Linked DNA regions of Parasegetibacter sp. NRK P23. The protein of the gene in region 2 interacts with the protein of the main gene of each other region in a pairwise test. Links are inferred from orthologs where the notes say so. Each region holds a gene or a part of one and is shown on either strand. Other genes may lie near its edges. The genes, in order: M4J38_RS10625 and topA.

Evidence for each region.
Region 1: the proteins of topA (region 2) and M4J38_RS10625 interact in binary tests that used the Escherichia coli proteins (3 or more experiments, as listed by UniProt). The link is inferred for Parasegetibacter sp. NRK P23 from one-to-one orthologs.

Annotation. Positions count from the first base shown.
Region 1 is NZ_JAMDLG010000001.1:2,610,387-2,613,575, reverse strand. Bases 315-3,174 are described here. They hold M4J38_RS10625 (YigZ family protein), read left to right. Parts: upstream 315-1,364; coding sequence 1,365-1,985; downstream 1,986-3,174. Other genes in these bases: M4J38_RS10615 (universal stress protein), read left to right, coding at 2,721-3,174; M4J38_RS10620 (cysteine peptidase family C39 domain-containing protein), read right to left, coding at 2,005-2,556; ribD (bifunctional diaminohydroxyphosphoribosylaminopyrimidine deaminase/5-amino-6-(5-phosphoribosylamino)uracil reductase RibD), read left to right, coding at 315-1,326. Outside these bases: prmC (peptide chain release factor N(5)-glutamine methyltransferase), read right to left, coding at 1-235; more of ribD, read left to right, coding at 292-314; more of M4J38_RS10615, read left to right, coding at 3,175-3,189.
Region 2 is NZ_JAMDLG010000001.1:2,107,990-2,111,505, reverse strand. The notes cover bases 5-3,191. They hold topA (type I DNA topoisomerase), read right to left. Parts: upstream 2,801-3,191; coding sequence 209-2,800; downstream 5-208. Other genes in these bases: pxpB (5-oxoprolinase subunit PxpB), read left to right, coding at 2,919-3,191; M4J38_RS08575 (transglutaminase-like domain-containing protein), read right to left, coding at 5-193. In the rest of the region: more of M4J38_RS08575, read right to left, coding at 1-4; more of pxpB, read left to right, coding at 3,192-3,516. UniProt on the Escherichia coli protein: Releases the supercoiling and torsional tension of DNA, which is introduced during the DNA replication and transcription, by transiently cleaving and rejoining one strand of the DNA duplex.

The DNA.
Region 1 (3,189 bases), 500 kb from region 2 along the record:
AGGCTTCTTCCAGTACATATTGTACCGGAACGCCCTTCAGTAAGCGTTCCGCCATCTCAATGATGTTGTTCTCCTGCTGAGCCGTAAGCTCAGCATGGGCCAGCATCATACGCTCACTTCTTGATTGGCCGGTGATGTTTTCCATCACCATATCCGCGATATTGCCTGCTTCCCGGTTGTCGTAACGCGTCTCAAGTTTTTTCCGAAGTTCGTGGAATTGTTGCTGGATGGTCATAGCGTGGCAAAGTTAGGATGTTTCGGTGAATAGGAGGGAGTTGGTATCTTTGAAACATGAGGGATGAAGTTTACATGCGCAGGTGTTTTCAACTGGCGGAAGCGGCTTTGGGTGAAGTAGCGCCCAATCCTATTGTTGGCGCGGTATTGGTGCATGACGACCGCATCATAGGAGAGGGTTTTCATCGTAAATACGGTGCCGCGCATGCGGAAGTGAACGCGATCAATGCTGTGAAAGAAGCAGATCGCCCACTCATCCCCTACGCCACAATGTATGTGTCTCTGGAGCCCTGTGCACATTTTGGCAAAACCCCTCCCTGCGCGGACCTGCTGGTCCGCGAACATGTAAAACGGGTAGTAATCGCCAACCGCGATCCTTTTCCCGATGTGGATGGGAAAGGGATAGGCAAACTAAGAACGGCCGGTATTGAAGTGACCACCGGACTGCTTGAAGAAGAAGGCTGGTGGCTCAACCGCAGGTTCTTTACTTTCAACACCCAACAGCGTCCTTACATCGTTTTAAAGTGGGCCCAGACTGCCAACGGCATCATCGGGACACCCGGGGAACGATTGCTTATTTCCAACCAATTTACCAACCGGCTGGTGCACAAATGGCGTTCTGAAGAAGCGGCCATTTTGGTTGGAAAAAACACCGCGCTGGAAGATAATCCCAGGCTCGATAACCGCTACTGGCAAGGATCGGCTCCGGTAAGAATACTAATGGATCCTGCGCTGGAAGTGCCGGATAAGGCTCATATTTATAACAATGCAGCACCTTCAATTATCATCAATCACCAAGCTGAAAGAACCGTTGGCAACATCACCTGGCTGAAAGCGGATGCCTCACGGCCATTGGCAACCGAAGTTTGCAGGCTTCTTTACGAGCAAAATATCCAAAGCGTATTGGTGGAGGGAGGCGCGAAAACGCTTACTTCCTTCCTGGAAGCGGATTTGTACGATGAAGTCAGAATCATTACGAATGAAACCCTTACTGTGAACCAGGGTATTAAAGCACCTGTTCCGGGTAAGCTGGTACACCTGGACACCCAACGTATGGGTTCCGACACCGTAACTGTATTCCGGCGTCCCTGATCCGCCTTATTTCCCCGCATAAAGAATAATTCGGATATTTGCCGCCCATCATCATGCAGCAGGACTATTATTTCACCATTGAGCAGCCCTCCACGGCTGAATTTAAAGACAGGGGCAGCAAGTTCCTCGCCTATGCCTACCCGGTTCAGGAGGTGGCTGATGTAAAGCTGCGCCTGGGTGAGTTGAAAAAAGAACATCCTAAAGCGGTGCACCATTGTTTTGCATACCGGCTTGGCTTAGACGGCACACAATTCCGCGTAGCCGATGACGGAGAGCCATCAGGCTCTGCCGGAAGACCGATCCTCGGCCAGATCGACAGCAAGCAGCTTACCAATACCCTCGTGGTGGTGGTAAGGTATTTCGGGGGTACGCTACTGGGCGTGCCCGGGCTCATCAACGCCTATAAAACAGCGACGTCCCTTGCTTTGCAGGTTACGCCGATCGTTCAGAAACCTGTAGAAATAAAGTATGTCCTCCACTTCGATTATACCCTCATGAATGAAGTGATGATGGTCGTAAAGCAATCGCAATGTTCCGTGATCGCACAGGAGATGCAGCTTTTTTGCCAACTTACCATCGGGGTACCCCGGAACAGGCTTGATGAAGTGCTCTACCGCATCAGCGAGCTGAGGCATGTGGACATTGCGCCGGTTAAATAATTTTTCTATCCATCTTTCTTCATTCTCTTCTTCTCCTTACATCATCACGGATGCTTTGAACATCGTTTCTATATTTATAGAACTGCAGGCGGAACCAAAACGCTTTCAAATAAGTTTGGATGGCGAACAGCCCCCAGCGTTTATTGCTTTCAGGAATTGGTCGTAATTGTAAAATCACGCCTGTCCAACGTCTTTCAAAGTGCGCTATGTTTTCCCGGCGAATAACCTTTTCGGGAGGTTCCATCAGGGAGACTTTCTTCCATCTTATTCCATACAAAACTACATAGCGAATAGTAACTCCGGACATTACCTGTGCAATGGCCGGAAAGTGCACAGGTCGGAGGTGTCTGGCATTCAAATGCCGTATATCTGTTTTGAATCCGCTTTTTCCGGCGGTCCGCGCTATGTCGTCCAAATTCGTTCCATTGCTTGCAGTGACTTGCAGTTGCCGCAACAACGGAATAGCGATGTATTTATGATAGGTGGCCGATACCACGCAAAGACAGGCAATGCCATAATCCTGCGGGTGAAGTAGGCTTACTTCATTATTTATTATAATCTTGTTTTGCATGACAAGGTTTGGGGTTTCGTAAAAAAAGCTGTTGTTTTCTGCTCACTGTAAAAGTACCGGCAACCCGTAGGCTGATGTGTAGAATAAACGCTTATATGCGTGTATAAATGCTTTCGCTGAATTAGCGGGAAATTCCTTTCTTTTGTAGACCCAATTGATTCACCATGAGCAGTATACTCGTCCCTTTCGATTTCTCCGAAAACGCCATCAGGGCGCTTCAGCAGGCTTTTTTCCTGGCAGATACCACAGGTTCCTCCGTGGAGTTGTTGCACATCACGAATATGAACGTGGCCAGGGAGTATCCTAAAAGCTGGGGAACAGAAAGTATTGACGAAGCCCGGCTTCGTGGGCAGCTTGAAGCGGTTGTAAAGGAGCATAAAGGTAATTCCGGTGCAGGAATCACTATCACCATAAAAGAATCCACGCTCGTTTCAGGTGGTATCATCAGTTACCTGCTGGATACCAAACCCACATTAGCCGTAATGGGCACGCATGGCTGGAGTGGATTGGCCGATAAATTACTGGGCAGCAATACTTCCTCACTCATTACACATGCTATTTTTCCTATACTGGCCGTTCCTCCGCATTGGGCGCCTGCGCCGCTGACAAAAGGAATCGCCAATGTGGAGTTGA
Region 2 (3,516 bases):
AATGCAGCCGGTGGATCAGCAGTTCAATACGTAATTGTACCGCTTCCTGGGGGGTATTTTCCCAAAGGTGCTCCAGGTTCGGAATGATAGGTTTTCCATAGCCCACGATCCTGTTCGCCACCGTACTGAAAACTTCTTCATCGGGGTCGTCTATCAAATGAAAAAGGGCCGATATTTCTTTCGTTTCATTCATGCGCGCTGTAAACGTTTAGGCCTTCTTTTTGGGTGCGGCCTTTTTAGGAGCTGTTTTTTTCGCGGCTGCTTTCTTCGGGGCCGCTTTTTTGGCAGGGGCCTTTTTGGTAAAAGCATCCGGCAATTCAGCTTCAATCATCTTTTTAACTTCTTCCAGGCTGATCTCCGCGGCTTCTTCAGCGGTGTATTTCGTATTATCCGCTTTTCTACCCAATTTAAGCATCTTTTTACCGAAGCGTACAAAGGGGCCCCATCTTCCGTTCTCAATCGATATCTTCTCCGATGGCCACTGTTGTATGTACCTGTTCGCCTCTTTATCCAGTTTCTTTTCGATCAGTTCCCGGCAATCCGCCTGTGTAAGCTGGTCGAAATTGTATGCCCTGGGTATGTTGATGAAAAGATCGTTCCACTTGATGAATGGCCCGAACCTTCCCTTGCCTTTGGTAACGGGTTTGCCCTCGTACATGGCTATCGGGGCGTCCGCAAGTTCTTTTTCGCCGATCAGATGAATGGCGCGGTCAATGTCTACCGTCAGCGGGTCTTCTCCTTTTGGAAGGGAGATGTATTCCTCGCCCCATTTCACATACGGGCCGAACCTGCCTACATTCACTGAGACTTCTTTTTCCTTGTATTCCCCTAAGGTGAGCGGGAGTTTGAACAGGTCCATGGCTTCTTCCATGGAGATGGTTTCAATGCTCTGGTCCGTTTTCAGTTTGGCGAAGCGTGGTTTTTCTTCATCAGTGGCTTCCCCGATCTGTACCATGGGCCCATAACGTCCCATCCTGGCGATCACACGTTTGCCTGTTTCGGGTTCAATACCGAGTTCGCGTTCTCCTTTGGCACGTTCAGCGGTTTCAAGGGTTACCTCGATATCGCTGTGGAAGGGCCGGTAGAAGCTGTCGATCATTTTATTCCACTTCAGTTTGCCATCAGCGATCTCATCAAATTCTTCCTCGATTTTGGCCGTGAAGTTGTAGTCCATCACGTTTTTGAAATGTTGCTTCAGGAAATCGGTGACCACCATACCGAGGTCGGTGGGGAACAATTTTCCTTTTTCAGCACCGGTATTTTCAATGGAAACTTCCTTTTTAAGTTGGTTGCCCTTATCGAGGCGGATGATGTGCACTTCGCGTTTGATCCCGTCCTTATCGCGTTTCTCCACGTAATTGCGTTTCATGATCGTGGTGATCGTGGGCGCATAAGTGGAGGGGCGTCCAATGCCGAGTTCTTCCAGTTTTTTTACGAGTGATGCTTCCGTATAACGCGGAGCAGGGCGGGTGAATTTTTCAGTGGCCGTCATTTCCTCTAGGTCGAGCTGCTGGTTCACGGCCAGCGGTGGCAACATGCCTTCAGCGTCAGTATCCTCTTCTTCCTCATCTTTTCCTTCGGTATAAGCTTTGAGGAAACCATCGAACTTCAGCACTTCACCGGTGGCGGTAAGTTGCTCCCGGTTGGTGGAGATGTCAATTTTCGCGATGGTTTTTTCGAATTCCGCGTCACTCATTTGTGAGGCGATGGTTCTTTTCCAGATCAGGTCGTATAATCTTTTGGCGTCCGGATCATCTACGGTATGATTGCTCATGTAGGTGGGGCGGATGGCTTCGTGCGCTTCCTGCGCGCTTTCATTTTTATTCTTGTATTTCCTCGGCTGGTAATAATTGCCGCCATAGGAACGGTTGATCTCGTTCTTGATATCTTCCATGGCCGTATCGCTCAGGTTGATACTGTCCGTACGCATATAAGTGATGTTACCGCTTTCGTACAGTTTCTGCGCGAGCAACATCGTTCTGCTTACCCCATATCCCAGTTTCCTGGAGGCTTCCTGCTGAAGGGTGGAAGTGGTGAAAGGTGCAGCCGGCGTACGTTTGGCGGGCTTCACCTGGATGTCTGATACACGGTAATTCGCACCTTTACAGCTTTCGAGGAATTTTTCCGCGGTTTCAGGATTATTCAGTTTGGAAGGACCTTCGGCTTTGAAGGTTACTTTTTTACTGCTGATGTTGAGGGCGGAGAAGAAAGCTTCTATTTTATAACTGCTTTCGGGCAGGAAGTTATTGATCTCACGTTCCCTTTCCACGATGAGCCTTACGGCAACACTTTGCACCCTTCCGGCGCTGAGACTGCGTTGCATGCCTACTTTGCGCCAGAGTACGGGACTGAGTTCGAAGCCCACGAGCCTGTCGAGTACACGGCGGGCCTGTTGTGCATTCACCAGGTTAAGGTTGATGTGTCTTGGGTTGCTCACCGCTTTTTTAATGGCGGGTGCGGTAATTTCGTGGAAAACGATGCGTTTGGTAGTGGCCGGGTCGAGTCCCAGCACTTCCGCAAGGTGCCAGGATATACTTTCTCCTTCCCGGTCCTCATCCGATGCGAGCCAAACCTCATCGGCTTTTTTGGCAAGCTGACGCAGGTCGCGCACCACCTTTTCCTTTTCATCAGGAACGGTGTAACGGGGTTGATAATTATTGGCTATATCAATTCCCATATCATCTTTCTCCAAGTCGCGGATATGCCCGTAACAACTCTTCACCTCGAAATCTTTTCCCAGGATCTTCTCGATGGTTTTGGCTTTGGCCGGCGACTCCACGATCAGTAAATTCTTTGCCATATTCAATTATAATGATGAATTATGCCTCGCTTCGATGCAAGTTTAGTGTATAACGCCGAAAATAAAAAATTGCATCTGCTGCCGGGAGATTGTCTTAAATTCATGGCACCAACCCAATATGAGTAAAGAGTACGAAATATTTTCCCTTGGAGATCACAGCCTTACGCTCCAAACAGGGGATAAGATCAGCCTGCCGGTGAACGCGAAAATGGTGACCATGGCAGAGTGGTTGCGCCAGCAGCACATTACCGGACTGCAGGATGCTGTTCCATCTTACAATTCAGTTACTATTATATATGATGTGTACCCGATTCGTAAGTCAGGGGCGCAAGATGCGGCGGCGTTTATGCGGGAGCGGTTGGAAGATGCCTGGGAAAAAGCCATTCCTGCCCAGAGAACAGCATTGCCTGTAAACCGGCTCCCTGTTTGTTACGAAGAACCATATTGCCTGGATAAACAGGAAGTAATGCAGGCCACAGCGCTGCATTGGGAGGAAATCGTACAACTGCATTCGGAAAGAGTGTACCAGGTATTCCTGCTCGGCTTCCTGCCCGGCTTTCCCTATATGGGTGTGCTGCCCGACGTACTGAAAGTGGCCAGGAAAGAAACGCCGCGCCAGCAGGTGCCGGCGGGCAGCGTGGGGATAGCCGCGGGACAAACGGGTATTTATCCCGTCAGTTCTCCGGGTGGATGGTGCATACTGGGTTGTACGCCCG